3 regions of the Streptomyces sp. NPDC002845 genome follow, and region 1 is predicted to be linked to each of the others. Evidence: riboswitches for the same ligand, from Rfam matches in the RefSeq annotation. Region 1 holds a riboswitch; each other region holds the start of a gene.
The links. Region 1 has a riboswitch for cobalamin ahead of ACWD3C_RS20450 (prenyltransferase/squalene oxidase repeat-containing protein). Riboswitches for the same ligand answer to the same signal wherever they lie in the genome.
Positions count from the first base shown of each region.

Region 2: another riboswitch for cobalamin. It lies ahead of ACWD3C_RS10025 (CbtB domain-containing protein); the one in region 1 lies ahead of ACWD3C_RS20450 (prenyltransferase/squalene oxidase repeat-containing protein).
Region 3: another riboswitch for cobalamin. It lies ahead of ACWD3C_RS07700 (cobalamin biosynthesis protein); the one in region 1 lies ahead of ACWD3C_RS20450 (prenyltransferase/squalene oxidase repeat-containing protein).

Region 1 covers NZ_JBSFUU010000026.1:57,311-64,554, forward strand. Annotated here, with positions in the region: gene ACWD3C_RS20440 (energy-coupling factor transporter transmembrane component T) at 1-857, opposite strand, end outside; gene ACWD3C_RS20445 (SCO2322 family protein) at 1,139-1,822, opposite strand; gene ACWD3C_RS20450 (prenyltransferase/squalene oxidase repeat-containing protein) at 1,819-3,126, opposite strand; cobalamin riboswitch at 3,256-3,398, opposite strand; gene ACWD3C_RS20455 (MBL fold metallo-hydrolase) at 3,556-4,581, opposite strand; gene ACWD3C_RS20460 (aldehyde dehydrogenase) at 4,762-6,219, shown strand; gene ACWD3C_RS20465 (ferredoxin) at 6,219-6,455, shown strand; gene ACWD3C_RS20470 (TetR family transcriptional regulator) at 6,793-7,244, opposite strand, start outside.
Region 2 covers NZ_JBSFUU010000011.1:8,464-15,707, reverse strand. Annotated here, with positions in the region: gene ACWD3C_RS10035 (acyl-CoA dehydrogenase family protein) at 1-636, opposite strand, end outside; gene ACWD3C_RS10030 (CbtA family protein) at 772-1,539, opposite strand; gene ACWD3C_RS10025 (CbtB domain-containing protein) at 1,565-1,789, opposite strand; cobalamin riboswitch at 1,825-1,965, opposite strand; gene ACWD3C_RS10020 (histidine phosphatase family protein) at 2,129-2,722, shown strand; partial or broken gene ACWD3C_RS10015 (UvrD-helicase domain-containing protein) at 3,202-4,068, shown strand; gene ACWD3C_RS10010 (amidohydrolase family protein) at 4,023-4,625, shown strand; gene ACWD3C_RS10005 (alpha/beta fold hydrolase) at 4,738-5,610, opposite strand; gene ACWD3C_RS10000 (TetR family transcriptional regulator) at 6,039-6,641, shown strand; gene ACWD3C_RS09995 (alpha/beta fold hydrolase) at 6,661-6,804, shown strand; gene ACWD3C_RS09990 (TetR/AcrR family transcriptional regulator) at 6,917-7,244, opposite strand, start outside.
Region 3 covers NZ_JBSFUU010000008.1:26,554-33,797, reverse strand. Annotated here, with positions in the region: gene ACWD3C_RS07705 (cobyric acid synthase) at 1-810, opposite strand, end outside; gene ACWD3C_RS07700 (cobalamin biosynthesis protein) at 807-1,802, opposite strand; cobalamin riboswitch at 1,961-2,099, opposite strand; gene ACWD3C_RS07695 (DUF397 domain-containing protein) at 2,415-2,621, shown strand; gene ACWD3C_RS07690 (hypothetical protein) at 2,893-3,321, opposite strand; gene ACWD3C_RS07685 (helix-turn-helix domain-containing protein) at 3,442-4,299, opposite strand; gene ACWD3C_RS07680 (hypothetical protein) at 4,544-4,765, opposite strand; gene ACWD3C_RS07675 (anion permease) at 4,786-6,036, opposite strand; gene ACWD3C_RS07670 (hypothetical protein) at 6,550-6,999, shown strand.

The sequences.
Region 1 (7,244 bases):
AGGACGGGCAGGCCGTAGGTGCCGCCCTCGGCGGTCAGGACGCCGTACGTTCCCGCGCAGACGCCGAGCAGGCCGCCGAGGGTGAGCGCGGTGGTCGTACGGCGGACGGCGGGCGGGACCTCGGCGGTACGGCCGTACCCGCGCGCGTCCATCGCCGCCGCGAGGGCCACCGAACGCTCCAACGCCCCTTCCAGGACCGGGAGTCCGATCTGCGCCAGGCCGCGCAGACCGGAGTCCGGACGGCCGCGGAGTCGTCGTGCCGCTCGCAGGCGCTGTACGTCCGCGATGAGGTTCGGGGCGAACGTCATGGCGACCACGACGGCTACGCCCGCCTCGTACAGGGCGCCCGGCAGCGACTTGAGGAGCCGGGCCGGGTTCGCGAGGGCGTTCGCGGCGCCCACGCAGATGAGGAGGGTGGCGAGTTTCAGGCCGTCGTACAGGGCGAAGGCCAGTCCCTCCGCCGTGACGCGGCCGCCGACGCGGATGCCCTGGGCCCAGTGGGGGAGGGGGAGTTCGGGGAGGGTGACGACGACGTGGGTGCCCGGGATGGGGGAGCCGAGGACCGTGGCGAAGGCGAGGCGGATGAGGAGGACGGCGAGGGCGAGTTTGACGAAGGCGGTGTAGGAGCGGGACCAGGGGGCGTCCGTGCGGTGGGTGGCCACGACGTAACCCGCCACGCCTATGAGGAGGGCGAGCAGGAGGGGGTTGGTGGTGCGGGAGGCGGCGGTGGCGAGGCCGAGGGCCCAGAGCCACCAGGCACCGGGGTGGAGGCTCTGCTGCCGCTGGACCTCGGCTGCTTCGGCCACCGGCGCCACGCGCACCGTGGCTGGATGCCGGCCTTTCGCGCCGCTCCTCATACTCAGAGCCTGTGTCATATCCCCGGCCGGGCGCCCGCCGCCTGGCACGCACTCCCCCACTGCCTTAAGGGCGTGGGGGGGGGACCCCCAGCCGCGTTGCCGAAACGCCCACGTGGCTCCTCCCTCACGCTCGAACCGGCTTCGCTCGGCTCGCGCGGGGGCACCCCCATCGAGGACCTTCCGGCGCCTTGCGATCGCACGCTCCCCCACTCTCGGCTGCGCTCGCGCGGGAAACCCCATGACGACGTGCGCTGATCCGACCGGGGATAGGACACAGGCTCTCACCTCGCGCGGCGCCGCGCCTGCCATACGGCCGCCGCACCCAGCAGGGCCACGGCACCCGCGCCCACGAACAGGCCGACGGACGGCCCCTGTTCGCCGGAGCCGGAGCCGGAGCCGGAGCCGGAGTCGCCGTCTCTGCCACCGTCGCCGCTGCTGTTGCTGTCGCTCTCCGAGATCTGCTCGCCGCACCCCTTCTCCGGGTAGCCCGCGATGGCGCAGAGCAGGGCGTTGGCGTCGTAGCGCAGGGGCCCCGCGACGGCGGCGAGGGCGTCGGCGGTGGTCGCGTCCTCGGGTACGCGGGCGCAGGCCGTGCGCGGGGACGGGGGCGTCTCGCCGGACGGGGCGTCGGCGGCCGTACCGAAGTCGATGACCAGGGCCACCCGCTTGGTGTCCGCCCGCGCGGGCGTCGTCGCGCAGACGGTGTCGAAGTCGGCCGTACCGCGCGGCCGGGCCGCGTCGGCGGAGTCCTCGCTGACGGCGAAGCGGAAGCCCTGGACGTCGCCGTCGGCGGGGCGGGTCGTCGACGGGCCCTGGGTGGCGTACGTCCATGCCGAGCCGTCGCGCTCCCAGAAGGACCAGTAGCGGTAGCCGGCGGCCTGGGCCTGGCCCGAGCTCCCGAGGACGGCCAGGAGAACGGACGAAACGGACGACAGGACCAGGATGGACGTACGCCGCCGGTTCACGGCTGCCGCTTCTTGTTGCGGCCGCTGATCAGGAAACCGACACCGATGCCGCCGACCAGACCGACGCCGATGACCCACCACACGCTGACGCCGGAGTCCTCGTCCTCCCCGGCCTGCGGCTCAGTGGGTACGGCGGAGTGGTCGGACACGTCGGACGCCGGGCCGGTGGCGTCGAGCTGCTCCACGAGGTCGGCACCGCCGAAGTCGCGCGGGTCGGTGCCGGTGGCGTGGGCGGCGAGGATGAGCTGGGCGTACGCGGCGGGGCCGGACTGCGCTGCCCAGGGGCCCGCGTTCTTCTCCAGCCAGGCGAGGGGCTTGTCGGTGCTGCCCTCCTGGCCGGCGGCGGCGAGGGCGACGACCGCGTCGACGGTGTTGCCGTAGTCGGGCTGCTCCTTGTCGCCGGGGTCCTTGAGGTGGCCGTCCTCGGCGAGGGCCTTGGCCAGATACACGGCGCCGTTGTGGGCCGCGTCCTCGGAGGAGAAGGCGTCGCCGCCGACGCACTCGGCTGCCGTACGGGCCTCACCGGCCTCCGCCACGAAACCCTTGCCGAGGCTGCCGAGCACCGCGGCCGCCGTGGCATCGGCGTTCGCGGTCAACGTGCCGTTCTTGTCGGGCTGGTAGGCGAAGGCACCGCCGCCGTCGTCGCCGCAGGGGACGGAGAAGGCGCGCAGTGTCTCGTACGGGGAGTAGTCGCCCTTCCTCTGCTCCTCGGGCTCGTCGCCGGAGGCCACGAAGGCGCCGATCACGACGGATGTGGAGTTCGCGTCGCTCGGGTCACCCGGTGTGTAACCCCAGCCGCCGTTCTTGTTCTGTACGTCCTTCAGCCAGCGCGCTGCCTGGCCGACCTCGCCGTCGTGCCCGCCGAGCGCGGCGAGGGCCTGGACGGCGGCAGCGGTGCTGTTGGTGTCGACCGGCGTCTTGGCGTCGCACTTGGCAGTGGCGTCGGCCCGGTAGGCCGCGAACGCCCCGCTCGCGCACTGCTGCCCGACCAGCCAGTCCACCGCCTCGGCGGCGGGCTTCACACCCGCGGTGTCCAGCGCGAGCAGGGTGAGCGACTGCCGCCACACCCCGTCGTACGTCGGGTCGGTGGAGCCGTACAGCCCCGTGGGGATCGCCTGGGAGGGGGAGGGCGAGGCATCCTCGGCCCAGGCGGACGTGGCGGCCGACGTGTCGGCTCCGGCGGACGTGGCGGCCCGGGCGGCCGGTGCGGAACCGACGCCGATCGCGCCGATCGCGGTGATGACGGCCACCGCGGCGAGTGCGGCCATTCCGGCCGGTACCGCGGTGCTGCGGCGAACATTCATGATCGGCGGCTGCCTTTCCCCTGTTGTCCGGTTCCCTGCGCGGAACCGGGCAGCACGGCACAGCCGGGCGGCTCGGCTCCGTATGCCTCGACGGTGCCCGTCCCCGACGGGCAGCCGGTGACGCGAGCCGGTCACGATCCGTACGGGGCAGTCCGGCTCGCCGGCCTGGCGGACGGCTCACGGTTGCGGGTCAGCGCCGGATTTGCACCGGCTTCCCCCCGTACGGGTGATGACGACCTGGCCACTGTACCGGCCCGTAGGGAAACGGAAACGGCTGAGGGCCACCTGTGGGTGGCGGCGGGTTCCGGCTCACGCCGATGACGGGGATCGCGCCGATGATGGGGATCGCGCCGATGACGGGGATCATGCCTGACGGGGATCACGCCACCGCCGCACCACCTGAGTCGCTTACACCACCGTCCAAGCCGCTTACACCGCCACGTACGCCACCGGCTCGCTCCCCGTCACCGCCTCCGCCCGCCCCAGCTTCACCAGTCGCCGGAGATGGGCCTCGGCCTCCGAGACGGCGATGTTCCTCGATCCGTAGGGGATCTGGTCCCAGGGGCGGTTCCACTGCATGCGTACGGCGAGCTGCCAGGGGGTGAGGGGCTCGGCGAGGAGTGTCAGCAGGCCGGTGAGGCGGTCCTCGTGGTGGGTGAGCAGCTCCCCTACGCGGGCGGTCGCGTCGGTGAACGCGTGCTGGTGGGCGGGGAGTACCTCGGCGGGGCCGAGTCGGCCGATGCGCTCCAGTGAGTCGAGATAGTCGCCGAGGGGGTCGGTGACGGTCGCGTCGTCCGGGTCTTCGTACAGGCCGATGTGCGGGGTGATCTCGGGGAGCAGGTGGTCGCCGGAGAACAGGCGTCCGTGGCCGGGGAGTCGGGAGGGGTGGTCCTCCTCCAGGTGGAGGCAGACGTGGCCGGGGGTGTGGCCCGGGGTCCAGATCGCGCGGAGGCGGCGGCCCGGGATGTCGAGGAGTTCGCCGGGGACGATCTCGCGGTCGGGCAGGGCGGGGGAGAGGCCGGGCAAGGCGGGGCGGTGGGCGGAGCGCAGGGGCGCCACGTGCTCCTCGGGGGCGCCGGCGGCGGTGAGCTTGTCCGCCATGTACGCGAACCAGCGCCCCGGGCGGGTCCGGCGGGTGCGCCGGACGATCGCGGTGTCCGCCGCGTGCATCGCGACCCATGCCCCGGACGCCTCGCGGACGCGTCCCGACAGGCCGTGGTGGTCGGGGTGGTGATGGGTGATCACGACTCCGTGCACCTCGGCGGCCGAGGCGCCACACGCCGTCAGTCCCGCGGCGAGGGTGTCCCAGGAGTCCGGGTCGTCCCAGCCGGTGTCGACCAGGACCGGGCCGCGGTCGGTGTCCACGACGTACACGAGGGTGTGGCCGAGAGGGTTGTCCGGGATGGGGACCTCGATGGACCGTACGCCGCCGCCGTGGTCGTACACCTGCGTCATGGACTCCCCAATCGCCGCGTTCCGGTCACTATAACTAGAACGAGTTTCGATGGGAGCCCGAGTCACCTGTCCCGGCTCCGAGAGAGTGGTGTGCGTTCCGTGGACTCCTCTGAGTAGAACTGGTATCAGTTTCGATGTCTGATGGATCGTCAGAGACAGGCTCCGGGGAGGCAGTCGGCCATGACCGAGCTCGTGGAACACGGACAGTTGTTCATCGGCGGGGAGTTGACCGACCCCCTCGGAACGGACGTCATCGAGGTGATCTCGCCGCACACGGAAGAGGTCATCGGGCGTGTGCCGCACGCCTCGACGGCGGATGTGGACCGGGCCGTCGCCGCCGCGCGGAAGGCGTTCGACGAGGGGCCCTGGCCGAGGATGTCGCTCGATGAGCGCGTCGAGGTGGTCACCCGCATCAAGGACGCCTTCGCCGTGCGCCACGAGGAGATCGCCCGCGTCATCAGCTGCGAGAACGGCACCCCGTACACCTCCGGCGTCATGGTGCAGGCCCTCGCCGCGATGATGGTGTGGGACGCGGCGATCACCACGGCGAAGGCCTTCACGTACGAGGAGCGGCGCGCCGGAGTGCTCGGCCCGATCCTCGTGCGCCGCGAGCCCGTCGGGGTGGTCGCGGCCGTCGTCCCCTGGAACGTGCCGCAGTTCACCGCCGCCGCCAAGCTGGCCCCGGCGCTGCTCGCGGGGTGCCCGGCGATCCTGAAGGTGTCGCCCGAGACCCCGCTGGACGCCTACCTGCTGGCGGAGATCGCAGCCGAGGCCGGCCTGCCCGAGGGCGTCCTGTCGATCCTGCCCGCGGACCGTGAGGTCAGCGAGTACCTGGTGGCCCACCCGGGCGTCGACAAGGTCTCCTTCACCGGCTCGGTCGCCGCGGGCAAGCGGGTCATGGAGGTCTGTTCGCGCAACCTCACCCGGGTCACCCTCGAACTGGGCGGCAAGTCGGCCGCGGTGATCCTGCCGGACGCGGACGCGGAGACCGCGGTCAACGGGATCGCGCCCTTCGCCTGGATGATCAACGGCCAGGCCTGCGTGGCCCAGACCCGCATCCTCGTGCCGCGCACCCGCTACGACGAGTTCGCCGAGGCCTTCGCCGCCGCCGCGAACGCGCTCGTCGTCGGCGACCCGCTCGACCCGGCGACCCAGCTCGGCCCGCTGGTGGCCCGGCGCCAGCGGCAGCGCAGCCTCGACTACATCCGCATCGGACAGGAGGAGGGCGCCAAAATCCTCACCGGCGGCGGACGCCCGCCGGGCATGGACCGCGGCTGGTACGTCGAACCGACCCTCTTCGGCGACGTCGACAACTCCATGCGCATCGCCCGCGAAGAGATCTTCGGCCCGGTGATCTGCCTGCTCCCGTACGGCGACGAGCCGGAGGCGGTCAGGATCGCGAACGACTCCGACTACGGTCTGAGCGGCAGCGTGTGGACGGCGGATGTCGAGCGCGGGATCGAGGTCGCACGGCAGGTCCGTACCGGCACCTACTCCGTCAACACCTTCAGCCTCGACATGTTCGGCCCCTTCGGCGGCTACAAGAACTCCGGGCTGGGGCGGGAGTTCGGGCCCGAGGGGTACGGCGAGTACCTGGAGCACAAGATGATCCATCTGCCGGCCGGCTGGGAGGGCTGATGGGCGACCGCTGGCACGTGGAGGTCGACCGCTCCATCTGCATCGGCTCCGCCCAGTGCGTCCACCACGTCCCGGACGCCTTCCGCCTCGACTCCGCCATGCAGTCCCATCCCGTCGATCCCGAGACCGACGCCAACGAGAAGATCCTGGGGGCGGCGGAAGGGTGTCCGGTGGAGGCGATCGTGATCACACTGCTGGGGAGCGGGGAGCCGGTGTTTCCGCCCGAGGAGGAGTAGAGAGCTCGGAAAATCATCGCCCGAGGGGTTACATATCCGGACAAAAGTCCTATCCTAGATATAGGCCTACGGGACGAGTGAGGGAGTTCGACCGGAGTAGCCGACTCTGGCGAGAGGTGACGGCCTCCGCCGGTGCCGACGTCGACGGTCGGGCTGAGAGGCCGGAAGGTCGGAGGGCCGAGAGGTCCAAAGACTGGAAGGCGACCCCTAGCCACCTGATCCGGTTAATACCGGCGAAGGGAACCCGTCTCGTAGGTCCATTGCGTGTCCGGGGTCCATTGCGTGCCTGGGCCCCCACTGTGTGGCCGTGGGGGGTTTTGCGTGTCCGCGGGGCTTGTCAGGCCGATTCCGTGGGGCTCGTCAGATCGATCAGACGGCACACCGTCTCGATGTCGATCTTCACCTGGGCGATCGAGGCGCGGCCCGACAGCCAGGTGATCAGCGCCGAGTGCCAGGTGTGCTCGATGACGCGAACCGCCGACAACTGCTCCGGCGTCGGATTCTCCAGGCCCATCGCGTCCAGGATGATCACCGTCGTCTGGCGGGAGACCTGGTCGACCTCCGGGCTGACGCTGCGGTCGGCGAAGGTGAGGGCGCGCACCATGGCGTCGGCGAGGTGCGGCTCGCGCTGGAGGGCGCGGAAGGCGCGCATCAGGGTCTCCGCGACGCGCTCGGCGGCCGTGTCGCCCGTCGGCGGCTTCTTGCGGAGCGTGCCGTGCATGTGCTCCAGCTGGTCCTGCATGGTGGCGACCAGGAGGTGGACCTTGGAGGGGAAGTAGCGGTAGAGGG
Region 2 (7,244 bases), on a different contig from region 1:
GTAGCTGGCCGTCGTGTCGTGGCCCGCGAGGGTGTTGATGAGGGTGCAGGAGTAGCCGGGGTCGGAGGTCGGGACCAGCAGCATGGTGATGCCTTTGTGGGGCGGGGCGTCCGGGTCGGTGCGGACGGCCAGCCAGACCCAGTCCGCCGTGTCGCCGTTGGTCGTCCAGATCTTCTGCCCGTTGATGACGTACTCGTCGCCCTCCCTGACCGCCCGCGTCTTCAGCGAGGCCAGGTCCGTGCCCGCGTCGGGCTCGCTGTAGCCGATCGCGAAGTCGATCTCGCCGGAGAGGATCTTCGGCAGGAACGACGCCTTCTGCTCCTCGGTGCCGTACCGCATGATCGTCGGGCCGACCGTGTTGAGCGCCATCAGCGGCAGCGGGACGCCGGCCTGGGCGGCCTCGTCGAAGAAGATGAACTGTTCCATGGCGGTCAGTCCGCGCCCGCCGTACTCCTTCGGCCAGCCCACGCCCAGCCAGCCGTCCGTGCCGAGGCGGCGGATCGTGTCGCGGTAGAACCGCTTCTGCGCGGCCGGTCCGGCGTGCCGCGTGTGGGCGCCCGCCGGGACCAACTCGGCGAAGTAGGCGCGCAGTTCGGTGCGCAGCCGCTGCTGCTCGGGCGTGTATTCGAGATGCACGGCGCCTCCTGGCTCCCCACGGCCGGACCTGACGGCGCACACCGTAGAACGTGTTCCAGAAATTGGGAACACGTGCGGGACACATGGCTAAGGCTCCCCGGAAGTCCGGGGAGCCTTAGCCATGTGGTCGATCGCTCAGCGAGTGGCGGGAGTTGCCTGTGCGGCGCTTCCCTTCTCCCGGGCGGCTGCCGGGCGCGGAGCCAGGAGCCGTTCCGCCAGGTGCCCGAAGACCAGGCCGTACGCGGTCCAGAGGGTCACCTGGATCGCGAGGGCGGACAGCCTGTACTGCCAGAGCAGCGTGGCGGGGAAGCCCTCGGGGGCCTCGTCGTAGGACGGCAGGAAGGCATACGCCAGGCCTACGGCGAGGACGAAGAAGGCGCCCGCGGCGACGGTGGCGTTCCAGTTGCCCAGGCGGGGCGCGAGGCGCTTGCCCAGGATCACGGTGCCGACGGCCAGGAGCACGCCGAGCACGATCATCAGGAAGTACAGCACGGTGCGCTGGTCGAGGGCGTCGGGGCTGCCGACGGCGGGCGGGTTGGGCGGGTACTTGAGGAAGGGGACGACATAGACCGCGACCAGCCCCGCCACCGCCAGGAGCAGCGCGCTCGCGCGCGGCCCGAAGAGGCCGATCCGGCCGAGCGCGAAGCAGTACGCGAGAGCGGCGATGCCGCCGAACGCGACGCCGTAGACCAGGACGCCGGTGCTCAGACCGGTGGTGGACTGCAGGGTGCGGCTGAAGGGTTCCTCGCCGCCGTGCTCATGGGCGTGGGCCTCCTCGAAGGCGATGGCCTCGTCGACCCGCGGCTCGCCCAGGAAGTAGGCGACGACCAGGGCGAGAAGGCCTGCGGCGAGGCCCGCGAGCATGCCGCGGACCAGGAGGTTTCTGACCGTTGTGGAGTTCATGCGCGGTTACGGTTCCTCGTCGCCGTCAGTGGCAGGGGAAGCCGAGCAGGTGGCGGGCGTCGTGCACCCACTCGTGGACGCCCTCCCCGGACAGCAGCGAGGTGGCGCCCTGTTCGGCGCCGACGAAGTAGAGCAGGACCAGCATCAGGATGCCGAAGAAGACCGCCCAGGGGACGATCGCGCCGACCGGCAGCTTTGCCGGTACGGCGGTGGGGGTTGCGGCCGACGATGCGACGGCGGACTGCGCCATGGCAGGACCTCCTGGGGAACTCGCGTCCCGTCTCGGTGGTGCACAGGACGACGGCCACGGGTCTGACTTGCTCAGCCCCTGTCGCCCCTGGCGGGCGCGGTACGGGCTGGGCTTACAGTGGCGCGACCGTGCCGGATTCCCACCGGCTTCCGTCGACCGTCATCGATATCGACGCGAACGTACCGCGAAGCGGGGTTCCGGCCAAGGGCGCATGGGCGGCGCACCGTGCGCCGGTGACCTGGTCACGCGGCCGTTTCCAGGTCGCCTTATGGTCATGTCCCGGACAGGGCAAGGGTGTTGAGTACGAGCCGAGGACGAGTCGAGTACGAGAGTGGGCGGATGACGAGCCGAGTGATGTTGATCTCACCCGCACTGAACAAGGCCCTCCGCGAGGCCCGTTTCGACGACGGGTGCCCGCTGGACGCCGCCGGCCTTCGGTCGGCCCACGCGGCCGCGGGCACGGTCCCGGCCGCCGACCGGGCGTGGGTCTCCCCCAGCGTGCGCTGCCGCGAGACGGCCGACGCGCTCGGGCTCGACGCCGTTTCGGTGCCCTCACTCGCCGGTCTGGACGTCGGCCGCTGGCGCGGCGCGGACCTGGCGGAGGTCAGCGGCAGGGAGCCGGAGGCGATGGTCCGGTGGCTGTCCGAACCCGACTCCGCCCCGCACGGCGGCGAGTCGGTCCGCGCGCTGTGCGACCGGGTCGCACGCTGGCTCGACACGGCCGCCCAGGTCGGCGGCCGCACCGTCGCCGTGGTCGAGCCCGAGGTCGTACGGGCCGTGCTGGTACGCGTGCTGGGCGCGCCGGAGTCCGCCTTCTGGCGCGTCGACGTACCCCCGCTGACCGCCACGGAACTCAGCGGCCGGGCCGCCCGCTGGAACGTACGGGCAGGACGGCCGCTCGGGGAGACGGGCGCCTCCACTGACCCCGCGTGAGCCGGCCGCCCTCGACGAGGGCAAGCTCCTCCGTCCGGCGCGCGGGTCTGCGTGGTGAGGCGCGGTCAGCCGGGCGGGCGAGACCCACGCCCACTCGGCCTCGGCCGACCGGACGGCCCTGGTTGCCGACCTCGACCGACGCGCCGACCGCGCTCTTCGCCCGACGGACCTGCCCCGTCGGGCGACCAGGCAGCCCTGGTCCCACTGAACGGCCCCCTCCCGCCTCAACCTGACCGATGACGCCGACCTCAACCGCCGGGCGGGCCGCCGAACCATCCGGCTGACGGTCGCTCGGTGCACGTGGCGGCCTCGCCGGGGCAACCCGGACCGGTCCGCCGAGCGAACGCACCCCGGCTGCCCACGCGCGGGAAGGCGGCGGCCAACCGGGGCCGGTCCCGATCTCCACTGCCCCGGGGACTCTCCGCACCAAACTGCCGTACGATCCCGCACCACCGAACGGGCCCCTGGAACACCCGAGCTTCCTCTTCCTCGACGAAGCACAGGACACCAACCCCGTCCTGGAACAGGTCTTCGCCGCTCAACGTGCCCACACCCAGCTGGTCATGGTCGGCGACTCCGCACAGGCGATCTACGGCTGGCGCGGAGCCCGGGACATCATGACAGGCTTCGAAGCCACCCACCTCACCCTGACTCGATCCTTCCGCTTCGGCCCCCTCCTTGCCGAACAAGCCAACCGGTGGCTCGCGTTCACCGACGCGCCCATCCGACTGACAGGCACCGAGGCGATCCCGACGAAGGTCGGTCTCGTCGCCTCCCCGGACGCGGTGCTGTGCCGCACCAACATCGGGGCCATGACCGAGGTCATGCGACTGCTGGCCGCCGGCCACCGCGTCGCGCTGACGCGGGGAGGGCATACGCTCGTCGCGCTGGCGCTGGCTGCACGGGACCTCAAAGACGGCCGTCGCACCGCCCACCCAGAACTCGTTCTTTTTGCCTCCTGGGGTGAGCTGCAGGAGTACGCGGATCACGATCCGGCCGGCCGCGATCTGCAGCCTTTCGTAGAACTTGTCGACCAGCACGGACCCGAGGCCATCATCACCGCGGTCCACGCACTGACCGACGAGGACAAGGCCGACGTCACGGTCTCCACGGCCCACAAGGCCAAAGGCCGGGAATGGCCCACGGTCAAGATCGCCGATGACTTCCCCCCGCCCCCGGACAGCGATCAACACGACGACCGTGGTCGCCCGATCCCAGAACCCGTGAGTGAAACGGACGCCCGCCTCGCCTACGTCGCCGTGACACGCGCCCGCAGTCGGCTCGATCTCGGTGGTCTTTCGTGGATCGACCTCATTCCAGCCGCCTCGGACGGAGTGGTTCAGTGAGCGGAGGTGACCGGCGGGGCGGTAGCTTCGTCCGTGGGGAGTGCGGGGTATCGAGTTTCCTGTGCGAGGGTCTCGGGGAGCACGGCGACGACGGCGATGCCGTGGGCGCTTCCCGTGAACATGCCTCGGCACGGACAACTCCTACCTGCTCCAGGCCCTCGGCAAGGTGCCGGGGCCCCCTCCGCGGCGTGGCCGTCATAGACCCCGGACGTCGGGGGGAAGAGCTCGACCGGCTCCTGGAGACGGGTGCGTGCGGGATCCGCCTCAACCTGATCAGCGGCCCGGTGCCCCCGCTGGAAGATCGGCTCTGGCAGCGAGTGGTGCACGAACTCGCCGCCCCTGGACTCCACTTGGAAGTCCAGGCACAGCAACGCCAGTGGGAGGAGCTGGAACCCTGGCTGCTCGGCTGGCCCGGCGCGGTGGTTGTCGATCACCGGGGGCTGCCGGCGGCCTTGTCTCTGTCCTACCCCGGATCCGCTGCGCTCTCCCGCCTGCTGGCCGGACAGCACGTGTGGGCGAAGGCGGCCGTGCCTTGTCGTGCACTCAGGCACGGCTGAGCAGGGGGGGCCGCCTTCCACGGCCAGGGCCGGCGAACGGTGACGGCCGAGCTGACGTTTCCGAGGGCGTTGTGCGAGCGTGAAGGTGCGGGCAGCGCGGCTTGGCTCGGGCTCAGGACCCAAGGAACTCGAGTGCCCTTGCCACGAATTCATCGTGGTACTGGAAGATCCCCCCGTGTCCGGCATCCGGGTAGAGGGGCACGAGTTCGCTCCTGGGCAGGCGGGCGGCCAGGTCGAGTGTGTTGTGGCTGGGCACCATGCGGTCGTTCTCGCCGTTTGCCACGAGCACCGGTTGGCGAATCTCCGACAGGTCCGACGGCGCCTGACGGCCCCATTGTCTGATGGCCTTCAGCTGGGCTCGGAACGCCGGCAATGAGATGTCCTTGTCGCGGTGGTGCGTGCGCTCCTTCAGCCGTTCCAGCAAGGCCCGTCCCGCCCGCCGACCGCCCTCGGTTTCGGTGAAGAAGAGGGAGAGCTTGGGATCCTGGCGGGTCAGGGCGCCCTTGAGCGTGGCCTGGAGGGTGAGCGCCGGGACCTTGTCGATGCCGGGGCCACCGGCGGGGCCTGTGCCCGCCAGGATGACCTTGCGGATGAGGTGAGGTTCTTGTTCCGCGATGACCTGTGCGATGAAGCCGCCCATCGACAGGCCGAGCAGATCGACCTGGTCGAACCCGAGGGCTCGGATGAACAGCACCGCGTCGCGGGCCATCGCCTCGATCGTGTCCGGCGTGGAGCCGCTCGATCCGCCCACCCCGCGGTTGTCGAAGGCGATGACCCGGCGTCGTGCGGCGAGTCCGTCGACGACGCGTGGGTCCCAGTTGTCCAGGACCCCGGCCAGGTGAATCAGGAGGATCAGCGGTACGCCGTCCTCAGGGCCGAGTTCCCGGTAGGCGAAGTCCTCGCCGCGGACGGACACGGAGCGGGTCAGCGCGTTCTGGTACGACGACGAGGGCGAGGAGGACGGTGAATTCCGCGGTGTGTTCATGTGCAGGTCCTTCTGTAGCGGGTTTCAAGGACGGAGTTCTCTTCGCCGGCGCCCGATGCGCTGCACCGGTGCTGTCGACCAGGTCGCACAGTGGCGGGTGCCGACCCATGTCGGCCGGCTCGTTCTGATCACCCGGCATCCGCCTCGCCGAGCACTGAGGCGGCGCTGATCGAGGGTCATTGAATTACATTCACAATACTGTGCACGGAGACGATGGATCGCCAGCGAGCCCTCGCAGTCGACCGCACTCCACGACGCGCAATGAACACCCCCGAGCGAGGGGGGGGGCAGCGCCACCCAGCACGGCGCCTCACCGCCGAACGGGTAGCCACTGGGGCCTTGAATCCATTGAAGTACGATCGAAATACAATATGGCGAGGGCGCCCGCCAAGAGCAAGCAGCCCCTCCGACGAGCAAAGGAGCGCGCGGTGCGCTACGGGAAAGAGCACAAGCAGGCGACCCGGCAGCGGATCATCGAGGCGGCCGGACGTCGGTTCAAACGGGACGGCATCGACGGCTCGGGCATCTCAACCCTCATGACGGACGCGGGGCTGACCAACGGCGCCTTCTACGCCCATTTCACGTCGAAAGACGACCTTGTGGCCACCGCGGTCGCCGACCAATTGCAGGCGCAGAACGCGACCATCGTCGCGCAGGCGGCACCCGGTCGCGCAGGACTTGAGCAGATCGTGCGCTGGTACCTGTCCGCCCGGCATCGCGACAGCTCCGACGACGGCTGCCCCTCCGCCGCCCTGCTCGACGAAATCCGGCGCTGCACAGACCCGACCAAGCAGGCTTACACCGACGGCGTACTGATGGTCATCGACGGCATCGCCGCCCGCCTGGCACCCGACGATCCCCTCTCGGTCCGCACCAAGGCGCTCGGCGCCTACGCCATGATGGCCGGGACACTCCAGCTCTCCCGAGCCCTCACCGACCGGCAGCTTGCCGACGAACTGCTCGAACAGGGCATCCACAACGCCTTCGCCCTGCTGGGCGTGGAGTATGGGCACTCCAGCCCCGCGATGTGACACACCCGCACCCCCTTGGATGGTTCCGACCCAGAACTCGGTCGACCTGGCGCGGCGAGTGCCGAACGGCGAGTTGGTCCTCTACCCCGACGCCGGCCATGGCGGCATCTTCCAGTTCCACGGGCAGTTCGTGGAGACGGCTCTCAAGTTCCTCGAGCGGTAAAAGGTGTGCGGTGCGGTCGTAGTCTGGGCCGAGGGTGGTGCCTCAGGGTCGTGGCGCCCTTTGGGTGAGCGGCTCGAGGCACCCGTTCACTGACGCGACCTCGCCTTCCGCCTCACCCCATGAAGGCGAGAGCGTTCTCGATCCCCAGCTCAAGGACCTCATTGGCGCGCTTCTGATCGGACAGGGCGCGGGACAGCTGCATCGTCCCCACCAGCATGGTGAACAGGCCGATGGCCTTTGCCTGAGCGGACCGCGGGTCCTCGGGTGTCAGGCGGGCGGAGATCTCCTCCAGGACGGCCCGCGCGCCGTCGCTGTAGGCCTGCCTGGTCCCGTCCTCGCAGCGGCCGATCTCGTCGAGAAGGGCGGCGGAGGGGCATCCGAGGCCGGGGTTGTCCCGGTGCTCGGGGGACAGGTACTCGCGAATGAGGTCCTCGAGTCCC
Region 3 (7,244 bases), on a different contig from region 1:
GAGGGGGATGGCGCAGACGGCGACGCGCAGTACGTCCTCGCCGACGGGCGGAGCGACGACGGACTCCCGCACGGTCCCCCGCAAAGAGACCCGGAGCCCGTCCTCTTCGTCGATGCCGAGCCCGTGCCGGAAGGGGAGGACGCCGTACGTACGCCGTCCGGTGAGGCCGTGCAGCATGTGGAGCCCCGGCTCCAGCAGGGAAACGTCCCCCCGGAACTTGTTGACGAGGAACCCGGCGACGAGTTCCTGGTCCTCGGGCGACAGCAGGGCGACCGTGCCGAAGAACGAGGCGAAGACGCCCCCGCGATCGATGTCACCCACCACGAGCACAGGAAGCCGGGCGTTCCGGGCGATGCCCATGTTGACGATGTCGGTCCGCCGCAGATTGATCTCGGCAGGACTGCCGGCCCCCTCACAGATCACCGCGTCATACGTGCCCCGCAACTCGGCGAGGCACTCCAGCACGGTTCCGAGGAGCTTCTCCTGGCGCCCGCCGTGGTAGCCGCGCGCACTGAGTTCCCCCACCGGCTTGCCCATGAGTACGACCTGACTGGTCCGGTCGCTTCCCGGCTTGAGCAGCACGGGGTTCATCAGCGCGGTCGGTTCGACACGGCACGCCTGGGCCTGCATGGCCTGCGCCCGACCGATCTCGGCGCCCTCGCGTGTCACGAACGAATTGAGGGACATGTTCTGCGCCTTGAAGGGCGCGACCTTGACCCCCTGCCGCACCAGCCACCGGCAGATCCCGGCGGTGACGACGCTCTTCCCGGCGTCGGAGGTGGTGCCTGCGACGAGCAGTCCGCCGCTCATGACGTCCGTCCTCTCCTGAGCAGTCGCGTCCTGAGCAGTGGCGTCCTGAGCAGTCGCGCGGCGGTGCGGTTGAGCGGTCGCGCCCCGGCGCACACGCCGAGCGCGAGCCACCCCACGCGCCGTGAGAGCCGTACGGTCCGCTCGATGTCCCCCACGGCCACGGCGCGCCCCTCGCCGTTGAGTACCGGCCGGTGCTCGACACGCCCCCCGTACGAGAGCGTCCCGCCCAGCCGCACGCCGAGCGCCCCGGCGTACGAGGCCTCCACGGGCCCGGCGTTGGGGCTCGGGTGCGCGGCGGCGTCGGCACGCCAGGCACGTACGGCCCCGCGTGGCTGGCTTCCGGCCACGGCGGCGAGCGCGGCGGTCAGCCGGGCCCCCGGCCACCCGGCCACGTCGTCGAGCCGGGCGGAGGCCCACCCGTACCGCCTGTAGCGGGCCGACTTGTGCCCGACCATGGCGTCCAGGGTGTTGACGGCCCGGAACCCGAGAAGCCCGGGCACTCCGCCCACGGCCCCCCACACCAGGGCCCCCACCACCGCGTCCGACGTGTTCTCGGCGACGGACTCCACGACGGCCCGGGCGATCCCGTCGGCGTCGAGCGCCTGCGGGTCCCGCCCGCACAGGTGCGGCAGCCGCGCCCGGGCGCCTTCGACGTCTCCGGCTTCCAGTGCCTGCCCAATGGCCCGAGCCTCTCGCCCGAGCGAAGTCCCCCCGACAACCGCCCAGGTGGCGGCGGCGGTCAGCGCGACGGAAGCGGTACGGGACGGACGTACGACGGCAGCGGCGACGGCCCCGAGCGCCACGACCCCACCGGCGCACACGGCGGTGTGCAGCGCGCCCCACCCGCGGTGGTCCCGCCACAGCACCCGCTCCACGGCGCCCGCGGCCCGCCCGAACGCGGCGACCGGATGCCCGCGGCGGGGGTCGCCCAGGAGAAGGTCACCGAGAAGTCCGGCGGCGGCGCCGTACGCGAAAACGCGATCGGCACGCATGACTTCAGCCGATCGCTACGGCGGGAAGGTCGCGCGTACCGCGTCGCGTACCGGGTGTACGGAGCCTCGTACCGCTACGGAGCCTCGTACTGTTCGGGAGCCTCAACGGGCAGCCGCTCATGGCGTTATGTCCTCACTCAGGGTGTCCGCGCCCTGGTTCGACGAGACCGGCGGCGAGAGTTCCTGGCTCCCGGGGCTCGGCACCCCGGTGACAGTGGCGGGACCGCGCCGGATTCACACCGGCTTCCTCTCCTGCCGCCGTACTGGCCCCGGCAGTCCACCACGGGGTTGGAAGACCCGTCAACTTGCCGTTGACCTGCGGCGCTGTGCTGTGCTGAGGCCCACACCGCTGAAATGTCGTCAGCCGGCCGAATCGGCGGTTTCTGTGCTCTTTCCCGGCCCGGAAGCTGGGAAGACTGGAGGGAACGGCAGTACGAACACTGAAAGCGCCGGCGAGCGGCATTGGGTGATTCGTGGCGGGGAGACGAACCTGGTGTGGCCGAGCCTCCGCAGCCTCGGGTACGCCCGGGCGGTGGCTGGACGCGGCGCTTGGGGACGTCACGGTGAGGACGCCGGGCCGGTGCGCTGACTTGTGGGACGAAGGAGTTCGGTGTGGTCGGCAGGGAGTCTTCGGGGCGAGTGTGGGTCAGGAGCAGTCACTCCGGTGACCAGGGCGAATGTGTGGAAGTGGCCGCTGAGGAGGGGCTCGTGCTGATACGTGACTCGAACCGGAGCAAGGACACGGTGCTCGTCTTCCGCCAGGCGTCGTGGTGTGGTTTTCTGGCGGAGCTTGTGAACCCGGGAGCGGGCGGCTCGTGACGATCCGCCCGGGGGGCGGGAGGTAGGCACATGGGAGATCGGGCCAGGGAAACAGCTTCGGCGCACACGGGGAAAACCGGCGCGCGAGGGACGTGGGTTGCGGCAGCCGCTCCGCTGGCGCTCTTCTGTTCGGTGGTGGGAGTGCTCTCCGTCGGGGCGGGTGCCCTGGCGGCGCTCCTGGTGCCGGGAGGGGCGGCGCGCGGTCTCGTCTGGCTGGTGGTGACCGTGCTGATCGCCGTCGGCGCCGGCGTGTGGTGGGGGCTCACCCCCGTCACCGAGCGGCTCCGGGTTCTGAACCGGGCTCTGTCGGGGGTTCAGCCCCGGAGGTCACAGCACCACTGACGGTGGTGGTCTGCGTACCTCCGGAGCGGTGGCGCAGCGCCCTGCCCAGCACCGTGCCGATCGCGGTGACGAGGGCCGCGCCGACCGCACCGATCACCGCCGTGGTGAGCGGGGTCGCGGCCCCGAAGGGAACGCCGGGGGCGACCCGGGCGGCCACGGAGACGCCGAACAGCAGGACGCTGCCGCATGTCGTGCCCAGCAGCAGCCGGACCGACAGCAGGCGTATCTCCCCGGCCACCCGGGCGCTCTCGACCTCGATGAGGGCCTCCGCCCACTCGGGCCGCTGTATGGCGTGCGCCTTGAGGGCGTGGTCGTTGAGCGCGGCGGGCTCGTCCTGGTCCGTCGTCTCGGGAGGCACTGCCGGTGGTTCGCCCGTCGGAACGGTGGGGGCCGTGCGTATTTCCCGCCACCACGCTCGTAATCCGAAGACCGCCATGAGGCCTCCCCCCGTTCTCCGCCCGGGCCACTCGTCCCGGGGTCAGCTGTTGTCCAGACTCTCCCTGATCGCGTCGAGCGTCTCGATCAACTGCTCGTCGCGGTACGCGATGGCGCTGATGTCCTCGAAGCACTCCTGGTAGCGCGCAGTGAGGCCCAGGTCGTCACGGTTCGACAGGCCCCCTGTGGGGCCCTCCATGTACAGCAGGTCGTCCTCGTCCTTGAACCCGAGCAGGATGAACGACGTAGCGGTGGCGTAGTGCGCCCCGGCGGAGAAGGGCAGCAGCTGGATGGTCATGCGGGGGTGTTCCGCCATGGTCTTGATGTGGTCCAGCTGGCGTCGCATCACCGCCGCGCCGCCGATCTCACGCCGGACGGACGCCTCGTCCAGAACGATGTTCACCTCGGGGCCGCTCTCGCCGTCGAAGAACCGCTCCTGTCGCGTGCTGCGCAGCTCCACCTGCTGGCGCATCCGGGACTCGGGCGCCCGGGCCGAGAGCAGTGCGGTGGCGTAGTCCTCGGTCTGCAGGAGACCGGGGAGGACGATCGGGTTGTACATACGGATGGTGCTCGCGGCGCCTTCGTAGCCCAGGTACTGGGCGTACGCGGGGGAGACCAGCTCGCTGTACGGCGCCCACCAGGACTGGCCCTTGGAGCCCCGGGCCGCCTCCTCCAGCTCCGTGACCAGACCGGCGTCCGTGACCTCGTAGATCTGGAGCAGCGCCCGTAGGTCCGTGACGCCGAGGCTGACCGTTCCCGCCTCGATCCTGATCAATTTGGAAAGTGACCATTCCAGGCGTTTCGCGGCGTCCCGCTGGGTCAGTCCAGTCTGTTCACGGGCCTTGCGCAGCTCGATTCGGAGCCTGCGTCGATTCAGGCTCGGATCGATGTCCCTGGCCATGGTGCTCCCTGCCACATGTCGTCCTTGACTCGTCAGGCCGCCACTGGCGAACAGTAACTTCCCATTAGATTAGGTTAGTTGGCCGTCAGCGGCTAGCCGTCGTCAGTATGACATGTGTCGTTGCGATGAGGTCGCAGTGACGTTATGAAAACAAATAAAACCCCCGTAAGCATCACAAAGTGCCTACGGGGATTGATTCTGAAGTTGTGAGTGGGGCCTCAGGAGATCAGCGAGATTTCCGGTCTCAGGCCACGATCAGAAAAATTCCGTACGCCACGGCCGCCGCACACAGCGCAAAGCACGCGTACGCCCCTGTCGTCGCCAGCGCCACTGAGCCGCCCCGGGTTGACGCCTCCTCCCGCTTGGAGAGGCCGACGATCCCCAGGGTGAAGAGGCCGACGAGGGCCACGGTGACCACGAGGCTGACGCCGAAGACGGAGCCGAGGGCTTCCCAGTCGATGTGCATGGTGGTGATTCCTTAGCGGGTCAGGCCACGGGGGACGGGTTCGCCGGAGCGTCGGCGGAAGCCGCGGGGGCCGGGATGGCGGCTGCGAGGTCCTCGGAGCCGGCGCCGGTCGGGGGCGGGGTGACGGCGGCCATGGCCGTGGTCACCACTCCGGCGGGCGCCCCGGTCTCGTCGGGTCCGTTGACGTTGGTGTGGTCCACCACCGTGCGGCGGGAGAGCACCCAGATCGCGGCGCTGGACGCGACGAGGAAGACGGCGACGAGGCCGGTGCCCCAGCTGCCGAAGGAGGTGATCCACTCGGCGAGCGCGGCGACGAGCGCGGCGGCCGGCAGGGTCAGCCCCCAGGCGACGAACATCCGGGTGGCGGTGGACCAGCGGACCACGCCTCCCTTGCGGCCGAGGCCCGCGCCCATCACGGCACCGGAGACCGAGTGCGTGGTGGAGAGGGAGAAGCCCAGGTGGGAGGAGGCCAGGATGACCGTGGCGGCGCTGGTCTGGGCGGCGAAGCCCTGCTGCGGCTGGAGGTCGGTCAGGCCCTTGCCCATGGTGCGGATGATGCGCCAGCCGCCCAGGTAGGTGCCGAGCGCGATGGCCAGACCGGCGGAGAGGATGACCCAGACCGGCGGGTCGGAGTCGGGGGCGAGGGCGCCACCGGTGACCAGGGCCAGGGTGATGACGCCCATCGTCTTCTGGGCGTCGTTCGTGCCGTGGGCCAGCGAGACCAGGCCGGCGGAGGCGATCTGACCGGCGCGGTAGCCCTTGGAGGCGGCCTTCTCGTCGGCGTGCCTGCCGAGCCTGTACGTCAGCCGTGCGCCGATCATCGCGGCGATACCGGCGACCAGCGGGGCCGCGACGGCGGGGATCAGCACCTTGGTCACGAGGACGTCGCCGTGCACCGCGCCGATACCGGCCGAGGCGACGGCGGCGCCGATCAGGCCGCCCATCAGGGCGTGCGAGGAGCTGGAGGGGAGGCCCACGAGCCAGGTCATGAGGTTCCAGAGGATGGCGCCGACGAGCGCCGCGAAGATCACTTCTGGTCGGATGCCGGTCTCGTCGACGAGCCCCTTGGAGATCGTGTTGGCGACCTCGATGGAGAGGAACGCGCCGACAAGGTTGAGAACGGCGGACATGGCCACCGCGGCCTTGGGCTTCATCGCGCCGGTCGAGATGGTGGTGGCCATCGCGTTGGCGGTGTCGTGGAAACCGTTCGTGAAATCGAACGCGAGCGCGGTGACCACCACGATCGCGAGGATCAGCGAGAAGCTTTCCATTTACCCGGTCTTCTGTTGGACGTCAGTGGCCCGTGGACCGTAGGCAACCTGGGTGAACAGAAGATGAACTGAGGGGGGTGTGGGGGTGTCGCGGGTCGAGTGCGGCCGTTCCGCTTGCGTCGAGGGGGCTCTGGGGTGTGTGTCGAGGTGGGGTGGGGTGGGTGTCGTCGGGGTGGGGTGGTGGCGTGAAGCCATCGAACGGAGGCGGAATATCGGGCTCCGTAAGGCCCCGCGGGGGCTCTTCGGGGCTCCCGCGGGGCTTGTGGGACGACCTCGGCTGCTTTTCGGCTAGCCCTTCGCGAAACGCTTGAGCTGGGTCATGGACCCGTTGAAGAGATTCTGGTCACCGGCAGGGTCTTCAACTGTTGGTGGTTTCGCTGCGTTCCCCTCCATGAATCGGGCGCGGTCGCCGGGGTGCGTGTCTTTGTGCGGGGGTCGGTCGTTAGGCCGATCGGGTGCGGAGAGGCGCCCGGTTCGGAGCCGTGGCAGGGGGTGGTGGGTGTGGGCCGGTTGGTGGCGACGGCCACGTGCACCGCCTTCGCCGGTGTGGTCGAGGGCAACGGCGAACACGTCGGTCAGCGGCTGCTGTACCAGCGGGTGTCCGTCCTGGCCTCCTTGTGCCGGGAGCTGACCCGGGCCCTGGTAGCCGCCCGGTGGGACGAGGGGTCGCTGGATGTGCTGGCCGCCGGCCTCGACGGGCGGGACGAGAAGCTGCCGTCCGAGGGGTGGATGGCGCTGCGCCGCCTGGGCTGGGCGGGGGATGCCGTGCTGGCCGAGGGGGTGTATGTGTCGGACCGGGTGCGCCGGGCGGCCGAGGAGTACTCCGGCGCGCACCCTGCGTCTGGCGGTGCACCGACGCACCATCGTGGCCGCGATCCTCACGGCCTGGCCCGCCGATCCCCGTCGGCGCACCGGGGCGGAGTGGGCAGAGCTGCGGGCGCTGCTGCCCGCCGGGGTGAGTAGTGCGGAGATCCGCAACCGCACCCGGCAGGTGCGCGCCTATCTATCCCACACCGCCACCGACCGGGCTACCGGCGCCCGTACCATCCGCACCACTGCGGAGGGCACGGTCCGCGGCGTGCGCCGCCCGAAGCGGACCACCCGCCGCCTGCGCCGCGCCCGCCGCCAGACAGCCGCACCACCCAGGCCGCCCGGAACCAAGACCACCTCCGGCAAGGCCCGCCCCACACCGGCCCGGCCCTCCCCGG